One region of the Alteromonas sp. R7 genome, then DNA from elsewhere that is predicted to be linked to it. Evidence: predicted binding sites of a transcription regulator. Region 1 holds the regulator's gene; each other region holds the start of a gene.
The links. The regulator sigma-54, encoded in region 1, starts transcription at its own class of promoters, with help from an activator protein. The targets are predictions, from matches to a motif close to GTTGGCACGNNNNTNGNNT.

Region 1 (6,725 bases):
TCCAGTTCATTAGGGCAACACGCAGATGTCGTACTTGATATCAGCGTTGAAAAAGAAGCGTGTTCGCTAGGTCTTGCTCCTACGTCAAGCACAACCGCCACACTGGTTATGGGTGATGCGCTTGCGGTAGCACTGCTCGACCAAAAAGGTTTCACCTCAGATGACTTTGCGCTTTCGCACCCAGGCGGTAGTTTAGGCAGAAAACTTCTGCTTAAAGTTAGCGATATAATGCAAAGCGGCAGTGATATCCCCCTTGTCCATGCCAGTGCTTCTGTTGCTGACGCACTGCTGGAAATATCTAAAAAGGGACTGGGTATGACAGGCGTGATAGCGGCAGACGGTACGCTGACAGGCGTCTTTACGGATGGCGACCTACGACGAATTCTCGATGCCCGCGTAGACGTACACAGTGCGACAGTAGAAGAAGTAATGACTAAAGGCGGCAAGACTACCACCGCAGGTCAGCTGGCTGTAGAAGCCCTGAATTTGATGGAAACCCATAAAATTAGTGCGTTAATGGTTACTGACGATAAGCGCAAACCTGTTGGGGCCTTTAACATGCATATGCTATTAAAAGCAGGAGTGCTTTAAATGACAACCACCTTATACACGGAAATAAATGACTCGCTTTTCGCAAAACTAGCCAAGATAAAGTTGCTGGTATGCGACGTTGATGGTGTGTTCTCAGATGGTCGAATTTACTTAGGTAACGACGGTGAAGAACTTAAAGCATTCCATACCCGTGATGGATATGGTGTAAAAGCGCTAGTGAGCAATGGAGTGAATGTCGCGGTTATTACTGGACGTCGCTCTGCCATTGTTGAAAATAGAATGAAGGCACTGAATGTTGCACATATAATTCAAGGCGAAGAGAATAAAGCAGACGCGCTTAGCGACCTGATGAAGCACCTTGAGTTAAACACTGACGAAGTGGCTGCGGTAGGTGATGACATGCCAGATACGGGTATGTACAAGCACGTTGCGGTTAAAATTGCGGTTGCCGATGCCCATCCTTACGTAGCAAAACAAGCAAACTGGATTACGACCCTTCCCGGAGGGTTTGGCGCGGTCCGAGAAATATCGGATACCATTTTGCAGGCCAAAGGGGTAGCAAATGAGATTTTTGGAGCTAGTGTATGAGCCTGTTTGGCTTTAATCGCTTAGGATTAAGTATATCGGCGCTATTTATTCTGGCGATGCTGATGTACATCCCTACGTGGATGGAAGAGCAGCCTGAAACGCAGGGGAATCGTGAAAACGATGCGCTAAAGCCCGCCTACAAAGCAAAAAATCTAACCACTACGCTGTACAATCAAGACGGTGAGTTAAATCACAAAGTATTTGCAGAGTCGATGGAGCATTACGACCAGCTTGGCTTTGTATTGTTTCAGCAACCTAAATACACCCTTTATACAGAAAACGCGTCATCACCATGGGTGGTAACCGCTGATGAAGGTACACTATACAATAACGAGCTAATCCAGCTGGAAAACCAAGTTAATATTGAGAACCAAACTGGCGATGACTTTGTCAGAAGTATATCGACCGAGTACATTCAAATTAATTTAGAAACCAAGCAAATGACATCTGACCAACCCGTTGAAATACTGGGCACCCAATATGTCATTTTAAGTAATGGGTTTAACGCGAATTTACGCACACAAGAATACGAGCTTTTAGATCATGTACAAACCACTTATTCCCCTAGCAACTAGTTTATTGCTTGCCATCGCTAGCGGTGCGGTACACGCCAGTGAAGATGATTTTTCGCAGCCCATAAAAATAGGCTCGAACACCCAGTTTATCGACGGTAAAAATAAAACCGCGTTGTACAAAGACGACGTACTCATAACTCAAGGCTCTTTGGTTATTGAAGCTGACGAAGTGGAAGTAATTGCCACTGACGGTGGTGGTCGTGAAATATTTATTGCTAGAGGAAAGCCTGCAAGCTATTCCCAGCAATTGGAAGACGGCACGCCAGTTTCGGCAAAAGCTAATGAAATACGCTATGAAGTGGTGAACCGAACGATTTCTCTTGCTGGAAACGCAGAGTTGAAACAAGACACCAGTAAAGTACAGGGTGACAACATCACGTTCGATATGATTACCGAGCAATTGCTAGCGACTGGCGGCGCAGGTAAGGATGGTGAGGGTCGAGTGACCACAGTATTCACACCTGAGACCATTCGCAAAACTTCGTCTAAGAAAGACAAAAAAGACAACGAGGGCAATGAATAGCAATGGCAACTTTGAGCGCTAAAAATCTTGCTAAGGCTTACAAGTCAAGACAGGTTGTTCGAGATGTAAGTCTGTCTGTCTCAACGGGTCAAATTGTTGGTCTTCTTGGCCCAAATGGCGCTGGTAAGACCACCACATTCTACATGATTGTTGGTTTAGTGAATCTGGATAAAGGCAAGATTGAAATCGACGACAATGAGCTAACTCATCAGCCCATGCACGAGCGCGCACGCCGCGGAATTGGCTACCTACCGCAGGAAGCCTCTATTTTCAGAAAGCTCACAGTGCATGAAAATATCATGGCCATTTTGCAAACCCGTAAAGATTTAAATTCACAACAGCAAGAAGAAGAAGCTGATGCGCTACTTGATGAATTTAATATTAACCATATACGTAATAGTACGGGAATGAGTTTGTCAGGGGGCGAACGCCGTCGCGTTGAGATTGCCCGCGCTCTGGCAGCAAAACCGCAATTTATTTTGTTAGACGAACCATTTGCTGGTGTTGATCCAATATCAGTTAATGATATAAAGAAGATAATACAACATCTTCGCGATAGGGGTATTGGAATCCTTATCACAGACCATAACGTACGAGAGACATTGGATGTTTGTGAAAAGGCGTACATTGTGAGTCATGGCGAGCTTATTGCGCAAGGAACGGCGGAACAGGTTTTAAGTAATCAAAAAGTAAGGGATGTATACCTAGGCGAACAATTCAGGCTATAGTTAATGTAACCGAATTGCCATTTTTCAGTTTCGCTCTGGTATATTCAATTTAGAGCATTTAAATAAGACGTAGATGAAACCATCTTTACAGCTAAAATTTAGCCAACAACTTACCATGACACCACAGCTTCAGCAGGCCATTAAACTGCTGCAGCTTTCTACACTTGATCTTCAACAAGAGATCCAAGAAGCGCTCGATTCTAATCCGCTATTAGAAGTTGAAGAAGGTAACGACGAGCCGCAACTAGAAAAGAACAATATCGACAACGATGACAGCGGCTCTGAGGCCACTGCTTCTGCATCTAGTGACACACTAGAAGCCGGCGATGCACTTGAGAAAAACGATCTTCCCGATGAGCTGCCAATCGACAGCACATGGGACGAATACTACTCTGCTTCATCTTCGCCAGCTCCGGGTCCATCCAATGACGACGAGCAAATCTTCCAAGGTGAGACTACTGAAGATATTCAAGAGCACCTTCTTTGGCAAATGCGCCTTACCCACTTCTCGGATACCGATCGCGCAATCGCTACAGCAATCATCGACTCTATTGACGAGTCAGGTTATTTAACCGTTACCCTTGATGATATTTTAGAAGCGGTTAACGATGATGATATGGAAGAGCCGATTGAAATGGACGAAATAGAATGTGTGCTTAAGCGCATTCAGATGTTCGACCCTATTGGTTCTGGCTCACGCTCTCCACAAGAATGTTTGATGGTGCAATTGCGCCAGTTTTCAGAAGACACACCGTGGCTTGCTGAAGCCAAGCAACTGATTGAAGAGTACTCTGACTTACTGAGCAGCAAAGACTATCGTACGCTTATGCGTAAAAGCCGATTGAAAGAAGATCAGCTACGCGAGGCAATGCGTTTACTGCAAACCTTGAATCCTCGCCCAGGTAGTGCTTTAGTTACTAAAGAGCCTGAGTACGTTATTCCTGATGTCTCAGTAACCAAGAAAAATGGCCGTTGGGTGGTTGAGCTGAACCCCGACAGTCTGCCTAAGTTAAGCGTAAATCAACAATACGCTGCAATGAGTCGCCGTGCCAAGAATAGTAGCGATTCACAATTCATCCGCTCACACATGCAAGAGGCTAAGTGGTTCATAAAGAGCCTTGAATCTCGTAACGAAACCTTAATGAAGGTTGCAAACTGCATTGTGCAGCAGCAAATGGGCTTTTTTGAGCACGGTCCGGAAATGATGAAACCAATGGTGCTAAATGATGTCGCAGAAATGGTAGATATGCACGAATCCACTATTTCGCGAGTGACAACGCAAAAGTACATGCATACGCCACGTGGAATCTTCGAATTGAAGTATTTCTTCTCAAGCCACGTTGCAACAGAGTCTGGTGGTGAATGTTCATCTACAGCGATTCGTGCATTGATCAAGAAATTAGTGGCCGCTGAAAAGCCTAGCAAGCCGCTAAGTGATAGCAAGATTGCTTCATTGTTGGCCGAACAAGGCATTAAAGTTGCCCGGCGAACAATAGCAAAGTACCGGGAATCGTTGTCGATCCCGCCGTCGAACCAACGCAAAAGCCTTATTTAATCGGGCTTAATAATATAAGGAAGACGAAATATGCAAATCAACCTTACTGGTCATCATGTCGAAATCACCGACTCTTTGCGTAATTATGTCGATACGAAGTTCAGCAAACTTGAACGTCACTTTGATCACATTTCTAATGTGCATGTCATCCTGAACGTTGAAAAATTAAATCAAAAAGCCGAAGCGACCGTTCATTTAAGTGGCGCTGAAGTATTCGCATCCTCAGAAAATACCGACATGTATGCGGCGATTGACAGCATGGTTGATAAACTCGACCGGCAGGTAATCAAGCATAAGGAAAAACTGAAAAAACATTAGTAGTTAATTAAGCATGGATATACAAGCCATCGTAAGTCTGGACCGCACCGAGTGTGCGGTTCAGTGTAATAGTAAAAAGCGAATTCTTGAGATCATCGCTGATATCGCTGCCAAGCAAAACGAGAACATTGATCAGGCAACGGTACTCAACAGTTTGATGGCTCGAGAGCGTATGGGTAGTACAGGCATTGGTAATGGTATCGCCTTGCCCCACGGACGCCTGCCGGGCCTTGAAAAAGTGATCGCCATTGTTGTAACCAGCACGCCAGCAATCGACTTCGACGCCCTTGACGAGAAACCCGTAGACATCTTTTTTGCGCTACTCGTTCCCGAGGAACAGACCGAAGGACACCTTCAAACGCTGGCCACCGTGGCTGGTAAACTAAGCGACAAAGAAACGATTAAAGCAATACGTCGCGCAACGACAAGCGACGATATTCTATCTGCATTAAGTTAAACATTAAGCGCCTATTAACCGTTTAGTAGGCGCCTAATTCAACAACGCGTATGTGATAAAACCAGAGTATTAGGGAGAAAGTAGGTGAAGCTGATAATAATCAGTGGTCGTTCGGGGTCTGGTAAGTCTGTCGCACTTCGCGCATTGGAAGATTTAGGTTATTACTGTGTTGATAATATCCCGGTAAACTTACTTCCCACCTTAACCCATACAGTTGTTGACGAGTACGATCAGGTTGCGGTAAGTATCGATGTGAGAAACTTACCTAAAAATCCTGACGATTTGGTAGAAATTTTAGACTACCTGCCTTCTTCGTGGTCGATGACCATTGTTTACATTGACGCGAGCGATGATGTACTGGTTAAGCGTTTTAGCGAAACACGTCGTCTTCACCCTCTTGCCAAGCTCAATAAGTCGCTTTCAGAAGCCATTAAAGCCGAGTCTGCCCTACTTGCTCCTATTGCAGAACGCGCAGATTTATATTTAGACACTGATAAGCTTACCATTCACCAACTGGCAGAGTTAATTCGAGAGCGTATCTTGGGTAAGAAAAGCTCACGCCTTGTGCTTGTGTTCGAGTCGTTTGGCTTTAAGCACGGTATTCCTAAAGATGCGGATTACGTTTTTGATGCCCGCTTTTTACCTAACCCCCACTGGGAGCCCGACCTTAAACATCTGACCGGATTAGATGCACCAGTAGAAGTATTTTTGGGGTCGCAGCCTGTAGTGACCAAGTTCATTTGGCAAATTCAGAATTTAATAACGACATGGCTGCCTCATTTAGAGCGCAATAACAGAAGTTACGTAACCGTAGCGATTGGCTGTACTGGTGGCCAACACCGTTCGGTTTATATCGCACAGACCCTGTCGAAAACCTTCAGTGAAATACACCCTGATGTTCAAATTCGTCATAGAGAGCTGAATCAGTAATGACTATTCAAAAAACGCTAACTATCGTCAATAAGTTAGGGTTGCATGCAAGAGCGGCGACCCAACTGGTTAAACTGGCTAATCAATTCGACGCTAAAATCATCTTAAAAAAAGGCGATAAAGAAGCAGACGCAAGCAGTGTATTGGGATTAATGATGCTTGAAAGCCATCAAGGTGAACAGGTAGACGTGATTGTGGACGGCATTGATGCTGTTGATGCACTTGCAGCTATTGAAGAGCTTATTGAGGGCAGATTTAACGAAGACGAATAGTCTTACTTGCCCAATCCATTGACCAATTAATCAACACTTAGCGCAGTTATCTTAAAATCCTGCGCAAAACCTACGCAATTATCATGACAGACTCATCATAATTGCGATATTCTACGCCCACTTAGGCTCTATGGCCTGCATTGTTCATCTTTTAGCTTGTAGGAATAACGCCTTATGGCAGAAGCGCTTGTTTCTAAATACGTACAAACTCAGTTACGCGCACTCAA
Region 2 (6,725 bases), on a different contig from region 1:
ACATTGACACATGGGTAAAATCCCCATTTCGAGTGAAAACGCTGTGCATTATGAACAAAGTCTAAAAGGTGATTTATCGGGCATTGATAATTAGACCGGTGTGGTGCAAATGTTCGCGTGGGCAATTGCTCTAACGAAAACCCTAATGCCCTACAGTTAGTGAAGAAATCTTCGTCGTTTAGTCCGAAACCCGCGTAGCCTTCATCGAAGCCGCCGGTTTTCTGAAAGTCTGCCTTACGAATAAAAAACACTGTAGAACAAATACTATCGTCACTAAACTTTCCATGATTAATTTCCTGATCTCTTGAAGGTATTTCGTTATTGTCGTCTTCGGGTAACGTGTCGTCATTACTTGCTAAATAACCGATTTCTTTTTCATCTTTTGAAATTTGTCGGTAGGGCTTACAACAGCGCTCGTTGGGTAAAAACACCACTGATGTGAACACTACGGTGTTGTCACGAAGCGCAAGCAAGCCATCTCTAAAAAGCGATGGGGCAATAACTGCGTCTACGTTTAGGTAAACTAAATTCGCGTGCTTGGCCGCTGACATACCCTTGTTGCGCGCTTTCGCTATCGGAAGAGCATCTTGAGTCACAAACTTGTGAACAATGTCGAATTTGTCACTGCGTACGAGTGACAAATCAGAAGGAGGTGCCATCCAAACAATGACTAGCTCATCTGGCGTTGGAGAGCATTGCTCTAACTGAGTAATCAAATTGGCCAGTTTCTCAGTTCTGCTCTTAACAATAGTTACTGCACTTATTGGTGAACGCATACTCTTCCTCCCTTTCTAATTTGTTGAACCTGTAATAACGACGACATGAAACGTTGAACGTTATACTTTCGTAGAAGCAAAGAGTGTTCCTGTTTTGTAAATTATTGATTTTTTGATAAAAAGTGTAATTTCAAGTTCTGTTTTTGAGTGTTTGCAGCAATGGTTGAGCGCCAAGGCAAGCAAGAGGTGCAAAGTGAGAGAAAAATTTACAAACGAATGTATGGAGGCCAACAGCAGTTTTTTATGTTAATTTTTGGTGGTCTGTTCTAATTTGCAGATTAACATGACGCTTCTTTTCATAAGTCTTGTTTTACTGTGCATCTAGCGCGTAATTGCTTTGCCGTTCCCACATATTTTGATATGCTTGGTTAGTAGGTTAAACATTACAATTCAATAGTTTAAATATTCCTACAAATATTGCTTAACACGTTTTCTTTCGAGTAGAACTAATCTCATATTATTGGTTTTTACTCACTCAAAGTGTAGGTAAATCTTCAGCCTTACTTGTAACGTATTAATTTCTGAATTTCGTATTTTTTCTGGTGGACAAAGGCTGTGGAATCACAATCGTCTGTATTTATTCGACACTATGACAAACAATCATTAAAGGTGGTTGATGTTATATCTGGTATCTCACCAAATGCTATGCGCAGAGTATTTGGCGGCTGGATATTTTTCGCAGCTGTTGTCGGCGTTATTGTAAGCGTAGCACCAGATTTGAGCGCTCAATTTATCGGTTTAACACTTTTCGTTCTTGTTGCTTTTACACTCGTAATGTTTGGACAGAGCAGAATAACGGAAGGCTGGCCAGCTATAATTTGTGACAACAACTACATCGGCGTGGTGAGAGACCCTGTTAAGAGAGAGTATATTTGTGTGAACTCTGCTCTGGTCAAAGAAGCTAACCCCACATTAATAAAACCCAACAAAAAAGCGGTTGAGATTGTGTTAGATAGCGAACAACTATCGGCAGAAGATCAAGAGGTGCTAAACCAAGCGGTTTGGCCTCGGGATAACAAGCTAATAGGGCTAGCCCATTTTAAAAAGCGTGAAGAGGCGTGTGATAGCCTCATGTGGTGTGTCAAACACCGTAGCTCTCATTAGATTTACAGTCTTGAGTATTACTCCTTGTCCGTGATTAGCGCTAGTTCGGTATAAAGCGGGTAGTGGTCTGAGCCTATGCTTTCAAGTTTCTCTATATTGACCAATGCAAAATGTTCCGAGTGAAATACGTGGTCTAACGGCCATTTCACTAAAGGATATTTCGCGTGAAATGTATTGAAAAAACCGCGCCCCTCTCGTGGGTCTAAAAGTCCGCTTATTTTCTTGAACTTTCTGGTAGTAGGTGACCAAGCTACATCGTTAAGATCGCCAGCGACGACAATAGGGCCCTCTGTTTCAGCTATTTCTTCCCCCACAACAGTAAGTTCTACGTCTCTGGGCTTTGCATACGTGTTTTCTGTTGGGCTTGGTGGTTTTGGATGAAGAAAATATAGCGTGACATCTTGTCCGTGGTGATTGATTTTAACTTTCATAGACGGCACATCTTCTTCTATTAGAAATCGCAATGAGACCTCTTCAAAGGGAAGCTTACTATAAAGATGCATACCGTAGAGGTTCTCGAGTGGGCAAAATTTACGATACGGGTATTCAGATTCAATTTCACTGATGCCTTTCTGCCACTTCTCATTAGATTCCAACGTTACGAGAAAATCAGGTTGCTTATTACGTACATGTTCAATGAGCTTGCGAAAATCGTCATTAGGCATATACACATTGCTTGATAAAACACTTAGCTTTTGGCTCGCACTCTCCACCTCGACGTGCCTAACTTCTCTTTTATACAGAGGGGTATAAGGAATGATCCAGATAACCTGATAAATAAGGCTAACTGTTAATCCAGCGACAATAATTACTGCTAGGCTATCTATCTGTGCGTAATAGGTTGATTCAAAAATATGCCCAGCAATTAACAAAGAAATGATAGCTGCTATTTGTAGTCGCGGAAATTCCCACACTCTTATTAACCAATGAGAAGAAGGAAGCAAAGGGGCCCAGCTTACGGCTATAAATAAGACTGAAACAGCAGTAAGTGCAGTATCCATGTCTAGTTGGTCCTTGAGTTTAATTAACGAAAAACACTCCACCTGTTGCTTCTGTCTGCAAAACTAAATTGATGACTATAGCTAGTGAAGCGACACAAATCGTTATAACTACGGCAGCTTTGTGAAATAAGTTTAACCTAAGTATCACTGCAACTTAGCGGCGGCCAACGACAAAAAGTTATCCCTTAGTACAATTGATAGGTGCTTTTGTTAAGTGAAGTTGACGAGTTTTGGGCATTAACAAAATTAAGTAAAAAGTTCTCAAACAAAGGCAAAGTTTGCAAAACAAAACTTACTTAACTAGCCCTGGATATTAATATTTATCATATAAAACAATGCCTTATTTTGTTGGCAAGGAATTGGCATGACTATCTACGAGTTTCGACAAAGGAGAAATGTTATGAAACGTTCACTTATTTCTATGATTGTTGCTACAACTTTGACTACAGCTGCATATGCAGGTGACATGGACACAGACAACAAATGGGAGAAAGGTGCCAAAGACGCATGGATTGATGGCAAAGCAGAAGCAACGCTGTTGTTCAATGGTAACCTTGATTCATTCGACATTAACACTGACGTTAAAAACGGTAATGTCGTTCTTACTGGTAAGGTTGAGAACTCTGTTGATAAAAAGCTAGCGGAAGAGCTAGTAGCGAATATTGATGGTGTAACGTCTGTAGACAACAAGCTAACGGTTGTCTCTGACAAAGATATGGAAGGCGACATGTCAGATGACATGGAAGATACTGTTGACGAAGGCACAAGCGAGTTAACTGACGCCAAAATCGCCACAGTAATCAAAACTCGTCTTCTTATGGATACCGATATTTCAGGTTTCGACATCGATGTTGACGTAGAAAACGGTGTAGTAACACTGACTGGCGACGTTGATTCTGATGCTGAGCGTGACCTAGCTGTGGAAATTGCCAAGAATGCGTCTGACGTAAAAGATGTTGAAAGCAACCTTCGTGTAGTTACTGAAACTGCGATGAACTAATATCATTGTTGCTTTACACAAAAAAGGGGCCTCGGCCCCTTTTTTTCTGGTCACGTTTTACAGAGCTTTTCAAATCGCAATAAACAAAGGAAGCACAGCTGCTAATATTTGTCAGGAGGACTCATTCACCATTCTCCACCTTTTTTCCATTTAGTATCATCTTACGTGCTCTAGCATCCGAGTGGCGTATCATATCGTTAATAAGCGACGTCTCAGGCATATTCTTCCAGTATTTTTTTGGCATTGAACTTAACATTGCCTTTGTTTTTACGCGGGCAGGATTAAATATATTTGCATAATACGTAAGCCAGTATTTTTCAATTCTGTCATCATTTGGAATAATACTTGGGTCAGGATTATCTTCCAAAACAAGTGTTTTAGTATTCCAATGCGCAGCTCGATAAGGGGTAAGTATTGACCAACACATATTTTTAAAACGAGTCCGAAAAAAATCGAGCTTCAATTCCAAGCTGAAGTGTTCTGGTTCATACCACGCAATAAAATGCTCTTGTCCGTCAAGTACAACTTCTCGAAATCTCAAAAAAGCACTTATCTTATATGCATCGCGTTTTACTGCTTTAGCCAGCACGTTGAGACGCAACACATCTTCGTCAGTTTTTAAGTGAATAAGGTTTCTGTTTTCGAAAACTACTCGCCATAAAACGCGGTAACATAAAGCGAAACGATCGGGGGCTTGGTGGCATAACGCATACTTCAACAGCGTTAAAACTGATCTGGGAATTCTGAAATTCGTTTGGCTTTCACCAATAGCGTTGGCCGAATCGGTCACGGCAAACAAGTCGTCTTGGTTAGATTGCGAAGTTTGCCATGTAACGTTCTCCGGAGGTATGTGTTGGGCTAGACATTCTCTCGATGCTTTTCGCCATTCGTCGTATCCGGGCACTGATGAAATTGTTACTTTTTTCATTGTAGTACCAATTAGATTAGGCGCTGAACAATTCAAACTGTTTTGGTTGTTTAAATTGCTGTTCAAAGTTACTGCTATCGAGCAAATGGATAGCGGGGGAATAATCACTAACAGTAATGAACGGTTTTAATTTTTGTAAGGGTAAACGCATTTTTGTGAGATCGAACCAGCTAAGCTTTGTGTAACGTCGAATAGCCAAAATTTTTTGTACTGTGCGTGCTCCCAGTCCAGGAACTCGCAATAAAAGTAGCTTGTCAGCTTTGTTTAAATCGATGGGAAATATGTGGCGATTGCGTAGCGCCCACGCAAGCTTGGGGTCGTGCTCCATATCTAGCATGTCGTTGTGTACAATTTCATCTAAACCAAATCCATAAAAGCGCAGGAGCCAATCGGCCTGATAAAGTCGGTGTTCACGGATAAGTGGGGCTGGTTTAAGAGGCAAGACTTCAGACGCATCTGGGATGGGCGAAAATGCAGAATAGTAAACGCGCCGCAATTTTTGTTGACCATACAGTTTGACACTCGTGCCAAGGATAACTTTATCATTTGAGTCATCGGCTCCTATGATCATCTGAGTGGACTGTCCGCCAGGAGCAAAGCGAGGTGGGCGTTTACCCGAGTAGGTTTTATCTACTTTGTGTTCATTTATTTTGTCTTTCAATGTATTCATTGAACCGTGAATTTCACCAAGGTCTTTTTCCGGGGCGTATTTGTTCAACGAATTTTGTGTCGGCATTTCGATGTTTATACTTAGCCTATCGGCATATAAGCCAGCTTCAGCCTGTAGTTCAGGAGATGCATTCGGAATGGTCTTAAGATGAATGTATCCTTTAAATCCGTGATCAATGCGAAGAGACTTCGCGATGCGTACCATGCTCTCCATAGTCAGGTCAGGAGAGCCGACAATACCGGAACTTAAAAATAATCCCTCAATGTAGTTACGCTTATAAAAATTAAGCGTTAAATCAACCGTTTCTTTAACGGTAAAACGCGCTCGTTGAACGTTGCTAGACACCCTATTGATGCAGTAATGGCAATCGTATATGCAATAGTTGGTCATTAGGATCTTAAGTAATGATACGCATCGTCCATCAGGGGTAAAGCTGTGACATATCCCTGACCCTCCTGTGAGCGAACCTATTCCTGTTTTGTCAGTTTTACCTGCTTTTCGTTTACCGGCGGAGCCACTTGCGCAAGAAGCGTCATACTTAGCGGCATCTGAAAGAATTTCGAGTTTTTGAATGAGTTTGTCATGCATCGCAAATGGTCACTTTCTCTAGGCAAATGTACGTGGTAGACGGTCTGAAAAAAAACAAGATTCCATACCAGTCCAGTACATTGCTTGTTGTGGTATATCTTAATACTGTATAAGTGTACAGTATTAAGGGGAGTGAGTTTATTAAATTTGAAAGGAAAATTTTATCTTGCTGTGTGTAGAAAGTACCTTATACAACTTTAGTATAAGTTTTGGGTTGGTCTAAATTACTGAAAAACAAAGATTAACTATATGGTGCGGAAGGTGCATATGGTTAAGTAGATATGAGTGAATTACTTGATGTATTGAATAGACGAAAGTATGTATTGTCAGGCAGAAAACATCTGCTGCAACGTGAAAGCTAGAAACTTAAAAAGTCGAATGACTCAATACATTGGTGATAAATAGTTTTAATTAAGTGGATTGTAGCGAGCTTATCGATACAAGTGCAAAATCGTTCAAGGAGTGGGGCATGAACTTTTTAAAGTGGGTTTATTCAGGCTTAGTGGTATCAGCAATCATTGTTATAGTCGGTGTAATTGGGCAAGGAAAGCTATCCGTAAGCCAAGCATCAGCTGATGACGAACAGCGCCCCGTTCACATGGATATTCAAAAAGTACAGCGCAACTTCTCATTGGTAGAATTTGATTTGTCGAAAAAG
Region 3 (6,725 bases), on a different contig from region 1:
CGTTACCCTGTCTGTTAAGCTGTGTAGGGTTATGCAGCGCAAAGAAAATTTCTAGTATCTCTCGGTAGCTAATGCTGTCGGCATCAAACGTCACTTGTACCACTTCAGCATGGCCAGTATTTCCTTTGCATACCTCTTCATAGGTTGGATCGGCCTTTTCGCCTCCAGCATAGCCAGAAATTGCTTTTTCCACGCCTTCAACGCTATTAAACGCTGATTCGATACACCAAAAGCATCCGCCTGCCAACGTGGCGACTTGTAAATTTGCCATAGTAAAAACCTCTCTTAATCTTTGTCTGTAGTGTGGGTGCGGGTAGGTCACAACACAAGTCATCCAAGCGTGTTTTTTTATCGTATAAACGAATATTAAATAAGAATAATGTGCGAGCTGAGTGAAAGGTTTTAACATGTGAGGCTAGCTGCTTTCCTTCAAGCAGTTTGCAACTGATAAGAATGCGTATAAACGTGTTCAAAATTTGGCAGAGGTATTCAGTCGTGATTATTTTCTATGACGGGTATTGTCCGTTGTGTATCGCTGAAATGCGTCATTTAAGAAAAAGAGACAAGCACAACAAATTAAAATTGGTAGATATTCAGGCCCCCGATTTTTCGAACCGTTATCCAACCATGGATTGGCATGCACTCAATGCAAGAATTCACGGACTTCGTGAAGACGGGACGTTGATAACTGGCCTTGATGTCACTCATGAAGCATGGAAAGCCGTGGGCATGGGTTGGCTATATGCACCGCTTCGCTGGCCTGTTATTCGTCATGTAGCCGATGCTTTCTACAATGTATTCGCAAAGCATAGATACACCATTTCATACCTGTTAACAGGTAAAAAACGCCAGTGCGATCGCTGCATACCAGGAGAAGCCAGTGAAAAATAACGTCCTTATAGTGGGCGCGTCGGGCGGTATTGCGTCTGCGCTTATTGAGCAATATAGCAGTGATGGTGCTAGGGTGTTTGCGGTTAGTCGCGCCCCTTTATCTGACACCAATCATTCTGGGGATGTTACCTATCATCAGCTGGCCGAACAGGACGATAGGCACATTAGCGAATTTGTTGAACAGCTGGCTGAACAGCAGGTTGTGTTAACTACGGTAGTTATCACAACAGGCTTTCTACACCGCGAAAGCGATGGCATTCATCCTGAGAAACGTTTGGAAGATGTCAGCGAGCAGGCCTTAGCGGCTTATTTTTCGACTAACAGCATTATTCCCGCAATGTGGCTCAAGCATTTGGTGAATATTATGAGTAAAGAAGGCTCAACCCTTGTTTGCTTAAGCGCGAGAGTAGGGAGTATTTCAGACAATGGACTTGGCGGGTGGTACGGCTACCGCGCGTCGAAAGCGGCGCTCAACATGTTGGTTAAAACGGCGTCGGTAGAATACAAGCGCAGATTGAAAGACGTGATGCTTGTTTGTTATCACCCTGGGACGGTTGATACGGGGCTTTCTAAGCCTTTTCAAAAGAACGTCGCCGCCAAGAAACTGTTCACGCCTGAGTTTACCGCTAAACAGCTCATTCACCACCTTTCGGCGCTTAATCGAGACCAAGCTTGTCATTTTATCGACTGGAATGGCGAAGTGGTAACTTGGTGATACGGTCTAACATCATTTCAGCAAGTCCAACATCAAGACTTTTTATTTCACTGCTGTTACCATGCTATTTTTGGGAATGGTGCAGCGTATTGATAAGCCCATAGAGGTAGCAATACAACGCGTTGACGCCACACGTGAGTCATAACAACAAACGCCATCCTGATAATAAATAATACCAGTTCGCTCGGCTTGATTCTTACGAATAGTAAGTACCGACAACCAGCATAAATTGTGAGCACACGACGTTTTTGTGCATCACAAGGCATGATACGGCGAACTGCTATAACAATAACTCAACAAGAGGAAGGGATATGAGCGGGGCCAGAGAACAGTTCGGATCGCGCATAGGTTTTATTTTAGCAGCTGCAGGTTCTGCGGTAGGCATAGGTAATTTGGTAGGGTTTCCTGTCGGTGCAGCTAAAAATGGCGGTGGTGCATTTCTTTTAATGTACGCTATTTTCGTTTTTGCCATTTGTTTACCGGTAATGCTGGCGGAAATGTCAGTTGGTCGCCATGCTAAAAAAGACCCGCTTGGTGCATACAGTGATATAAGCGGTAATGAAAAGAAATGGAAAGTCGCGGGGTGGCTAGCTATTGCTACGCCGTTCATGATTGCCGTTTTCTACATGGTTATTACTGTGTGGCTTTTCGGCTATTTGTTCGAAGCAGTAAGCGGAAATCTAGACAAGTTAGCTAACCCAGAAACCTTTGGGCTGTTTATTAACTCAGAAGCCATCTTTTTATATATGGCGGCCGTTGTTGGTGTGGTCTACCTCATCCTTCAAGGCGGTGTAAAAGAAGGGATAGAAAAAGCGGCAAAGCTGCTCATGCCTGCGCTTTTCGTGATGCTTATCGGTCTCGTTATCTTCGTATTAACCCGCGAAAATGCGATGGCTGGCGTTGAGTTCTACATCGTTCCTGAGTTTTCAAAAATCACTGCTGAAGTGGTGAATGGTGCGCTATCGCAGGCCTTTTTCTCTCTATCGTTGGGTATGGGTATTCTTATTACCTATGGTAGCTACATTGATAAGCGTGCAGATGTACCGAGCGCTGCCAAGCTGGTGGCGTTAACAGACACGGCCGTGGCGTTCACTGCGGGTTTGATGATCCTTCCTGCCATCTTCTCTTTTAACCCAGACATTAACCCTGATGATTTAAGTGAATCGTCAGTGGGTATGATTTTTACTTATCTACCTAGTATCTTTCTAGCGTTACAAGATTCGATTGGATATATGGGCGCATCGATTGTCGCTAGCTTGTTCTTCTTATTAGTGTTCTTTGCGGCAATTACGTCGCTAGTGTCTATTTTTGAAGTACCTGTTGCGGCGCTTATGGATGAAAAAGGTGTAAGCCGTAAATGGGCGCTTGGGTCGCTAGGAAGCATTATGATTTTGCTAGCCATCCTAAGTGCGTTGTCATTCGGTAAAGTTGATATGCTTACGTCGTTTATGCACTACGCTGGCGCAGATAAATCACTGTTTGATGTCATTTACGATGTGTTCTACGACACGATTTTGCCTTTAAACGGCTTGCTAATTTGTTTGTTTGTTATTTATCGTTGGAAGAGTGCAAACTTCAATGCTTCTTTGGAAGAGGGCAGCAGTGGTTACAAAGGCAGCTGGTTTGAAAAGTACGTGGATATTTCGCTTAAAACCTTTATTCCGCTTATTTTACTCGTGATTTTTGTAAACACGGTAGCGGTAAAATACTTCGGGTTGAGCCTATTCGGATAGTCAGGTGTTACAAGAAATGACGTGAGCTAGCAGTGAGCTCAACTTAAAAACGGCAAGCCTACAGCTTGCCGTTTTTGTATGTGTCAGAGTATGTGTTTTCACTAAGTGTAAAGCCTAAAACATGCGATAGGGGTCGCTATACTCTGGTGTAATATTTAGCCTTGCCCAGCTTTGTGCGGCGTCAATCACTTTGCCAGCAGGTTCTGCTTCAGTATCAGAAAAGCGAGGAGCATCAATATCCATCGCCTTCGCTGCATCCACGTAATAAATACCGCGCTTAGGATGAGACAAGCTGCAAAGGTGAATAACATCGTTAAGCGGCTTGCCACAAATGATGGTCGTCAGCGCAGATACAATGTCGTACACATGTACAAGGTTTATTCGCTTATTTCCTGCATCTAACTGTTTTCCACTTAACGAGCGGGCGGGGTGACGGTCTGGGCCTACTAAACCGGCTAGGCGAACAATACTGATATCAACCTGACCTCGTTTAGACAATAAATAGTCTTCAATAGTCACGTGGGCTTTGGCCGAGGCTGTTTGCGGCTGTGTAGTGCTGACTTCGGACACTACCTCATTTGTTGCATCGCCGTAAACCGACGTGGTGCTGATAAACACGATATGCGCCACCTTTACGCTGATGGCTGCGTCTATCAACTGCAGCATATTGTTGGTGTATGACGCGAGATCTGTGTTTCTCCTGCCAGGGGGAATATTTAGCAACAAGGTAGCGTTTGGCAAATGGTTACAAAGCGCTGATGTATCTTCGCCCAGGGCATATTCAATTGCGGTGATACCTTGGTCTTGTAACGCGAGACGTTTCTGTTGGCTTCGAGTGGTGCCAACAATATTGACCTTTCCTGAAAGTGCGTTGCCCACATAGCTGGCTAACCAGCCGTAGCCGCTAATTACTACATTTTGAGTCATCGATTAAATACCCCTTTGTTTAGGGCTTAAGAGTACATTAATTGGAGGGCGGTTGTCGTTAACTGTAAAAATGAAAAACCGACTGGGTTACAGTCGGTTTTCAAAGGTGAGTGGTTAGCGTTGCAAGTCTTTTCGCTTTGCGCGTTTAGTTCGCTAAATGTTCCAACTACATTTTCATTTCGTCGTTGTGGTCATGGTGGTTGTCTTGATCAATATCTAGCAGGTTCAAGTCATCTAGCCCCGATATGGATGCCTGCATCTTGCCTTCGGCATAATCCGCTTTCTTCAGTACCTTACACAATGCATCGCCTTTTTCTTCCAGCGCAGCCGCTTGGCTTTCTAAGCGATATTCTAAATCTTCACCCCAGCGCTCCATCTTTTGCTCAAACTCAGACATATCACCGCCTTCCCACAACATTTGTGTTCCTACGGCAATAAGTATTCTACCCATAGACTCACTGATTAAAGACTCAATTTGCGCTTCGAATTCTTGCTCCCAGCTTTCGTCAAACCAACCTGGCTCATCGAATTTAGTTGAATCAACGCGAATATTGCCTGCGTCATCATAGAATGAAGTGTTTAGTTTGGTTTCAAGTGAGTCGAACAGTTCACGAAAATCGTCACCCATTTGATCGCCGCCTAACAGTTCAGTAAATACTTCAGTTACTGCCACGTTGGCAATTTGCAGCCCTTCACTGGCGATATTCAAGGTCATAGGGATGGCGATATCAATGTTGTTGTAATATTCACTTACCCAGCGCTGTTGTTCGCTGTCAAGCGATACTGGTTCGCCGTTAATGGTCATATTGTGATGGGAGTCAATCGTCATCACTGAGCCATTGTCCATCTGTACCGTTAGGTCACCTTGGTAATATTGAATATGACCATCAAGCTCCATGTCACAACTGTTGTTTTGAAAGCTGCTGTCATGCGCAAATGCGTGGCCGCTCATTAAAGCACTGGTAAGGGCAACTGAAAGTAATAGTTTCTTAGACATTGTTCATTCCTTAATTTACGTGTGACGCGTTAACGAAAGTGCTCGAAGCAAACTGCAATGCGTTGTAGTGTCACTGTCAGATAGACGCTAACGATACTCGCTGTTATACCTAAGGTAGAGCAATGGCCTTGCCAATATTTAAAGTCTATATCTTTCAAATGGTTAGTGATATTTGATGATTTCTTTATGCTCTGCTAAATACACTATTTAGTGAGATTACCAACTAATTAGTAGTTTTGACTAAGATCAATTAATACCAATAGCGGTACATTTAAGCCAATCCAAGCATGGTTAAATCTTATTTATTGGTGCATAATACCGCCAATATTTTTAAGGGGTTATCACAATGGCTGATTGGATTAATGCAATTATGTTTGGTGTTGCGCTAATTGCCTTTACGCTAGGGCTAAGCAGCATCGTTATGGGCTTTATGACTGCTAAAGCAGGTGCTGAAGGTATGCAGGAAAAAATCGAGTACGGTTTTTTTGGCGTTACTGGTTTAGTACTTTGCTTACTGATGGCCTACGCATTGGCTTAAGCGATAAGCATTAAAAAAAACCGGCTATCTCAGCCGGTTTTTTTTCGTCTTGAACAAGTCTTTATTCATCACGGCCTTATCGATTAGGTTCGCTCTTCTCCTGAGCATCCTCAGGCACATTGTCGCTTTCGGGACTATTTCTATAAGCGCTTTGTTCGCGATGGGCAAGCAGCGACAAATGTCCATCACGTTGATAAGCGCGTAAATCGAACAAATCCAGCATAGCCATAACGTGGTCGAAAATATCCGCCTGTACTTTTTCGTACCTAACCCATTCCTTTTGTGCACTGAAGCAGTAAATTTCTAAAGGTAAACCAAGCTCATTAGGCGGTAGCTGCCTAACCATTAGGGTCAGTTCTTGGTTTATATCCGGGTGCTTGCGCAAGTATGCCTCTAAATAAGCTCTAAAAGTGCCGATGTTGGTAAGGCGACGGCTGTTTAGCAGATCCGACTCATCAATGGAGTAATCTCGGTGATAAGCGCGGAGCTCATTTTTCTTCTTATCGATATATTCGTTGATATAGCGAATTTTCGAAAAGCGCTCTAGCATATCGTTGTCACAAAGCTTAATAGAGTGCACATCAATATAAATGGCGCGCTTAATTCTGCGTCCGCCAGACTCTTGCATACCGCGCCAGTTCTTAACTGCTTCTGTAGTAAGGCTGTAAGTCGGCAGCGTAGAAATGGTTTTATCCCAGTTCTGTACTTTGACGTTGGTAAGGCCTATCTCGAGTATTTCACCATCTACTTCATACTTAGGCATGGCAATCCAGTCGCCCGTATTAAACATGCGGTTAGCGGCTATTTGAATGCCGGCAACAAAGCCCAGAATGGTGTCTCTGAATATCAATAGTAAAACAGCGGCAATGGCGGTTAAGCCAGACACAATAAGTAGCGGGCTTCTGTCTACAATTAAAGAGATAC

Region 2: the regulator sigma-54 is predicted to act here: its motif matches at 3,229-3,247, upstream of AC0J2X_RS06820 (BON domain-containing protein).
Region 3: the regulator sigma-54 is predicted to act here: its motif matches at 5,381-5,399, upstream of AC0J2X_RS17680 (DUF2884 family protein).

Annotation. Positions count from the first base shown of each region.
Region 1 is NZ_JBVTQX010000002.1:399,366-406,090, forward strand. Features, by position in the region: gene AC0J2X_RS04540 (KpsF/GutQ family sugar-phosphate isomerase) at 1-591, shown strand, start outside; gene kdsC (3-deoxy-manno-octulosonate-8-phosphatase KdsC) at 592-1,140, shown strand; gene lptC (LPS export ABC transporter periplasmic protein LptC) at 1,137-1,715, shown strand; gene lptA (lipopolysaccharide transport periplasmic protein LptA) at 1,684-2,238, shown strand; gene lptB (LPS export ABC transporter ATP-binding protein) at 2,241-2,966, shown strand; gene AC0J2X_RS04565 (RNA polymerase factor sigma-54) at 3,040-4,521, shown strand; gene hpf (ribosome hibernation promoting factor) at 4,552-4,839, shown strand; gene ptsN (PTS IIA-like nitrogen regulatory protein PtsN) at 4,853-5,296, shown strand; gene rapZ (RNase adapter RapZ) at 5,381-6,226, shown strand; gene AC0J2X_RS04585 (HPr family phosphocarrier protein) at 6,226-6,498, shown strand; gene mgtE (magnesium transporter) at 6,673-6,725, shown strand, end outside.
Region 2 is NZ_JBVTQX010000003.1:256,113-262,837, forward strand. Features, by position in the region: gene AC0J2X_RS06805 (glycosyltransferase family 2 protein) at 1-776, opposite strand, end outside; gene AC0J2X_RS06810 (hypothetical protein) at 1,332-1,880, shown strand; gene AC0J2X_RS06815 (endonuclease/exonuclease/phosphatase family protein) at 1,898-2,881, opposite strand; gene AC0J2X_RS06820 (BON domain-containing protein) at 3,282-3,881, shown strand; gene AC0J2X_RS06825 (TIGR03915 family putative DNA repair protein) at 4,003-4,809, opposite strand; gene AC0J2X_RS06830 (putative DNA modification/repair radical SAM protein) at 4,826-6,067, opposite strand; gene AC0J2X_RS06835 (hypothetical protein) at 6,537-6,725, shown strand, end outside.
Region 3 is NZ_JBVTQX010000013.1:3,389-10,113, reverse strand. Features, by position in the region: gene msrA (peptide-methionine (S)-S-oxide reductase MsrA) at 1-271, opposite strand, end outside; gene AC0J2X_RS17700 (thiol-disulfide oxidoreductase DCC family protein) at 496-891, shown strand; gene AC0J2X_RS17695 (SDR family NAD(P)-dependent oxidoreductase) at 881-1,606, shown strand; gene AC0J2X_RS17690 (sodium-dependent transporter) at 1,918-3,339, shown strand; gene AC0J2X_RS17685 (NAD-dependent epimerase/dehydratase family protein) at 3,454-4,266, opposite strand; gene AC0J2X_RS17680 (DUF2884 family protein) at 4,433-5,263, opposite strand; gene AC0J2X_RS17675 (hypothetical protein) at 5,610-5,801, shown strand; gene AC0J2X_RS17670 (mechanosensitive ion channel family protein) at 5,878-6,725, opposite strand, start outside.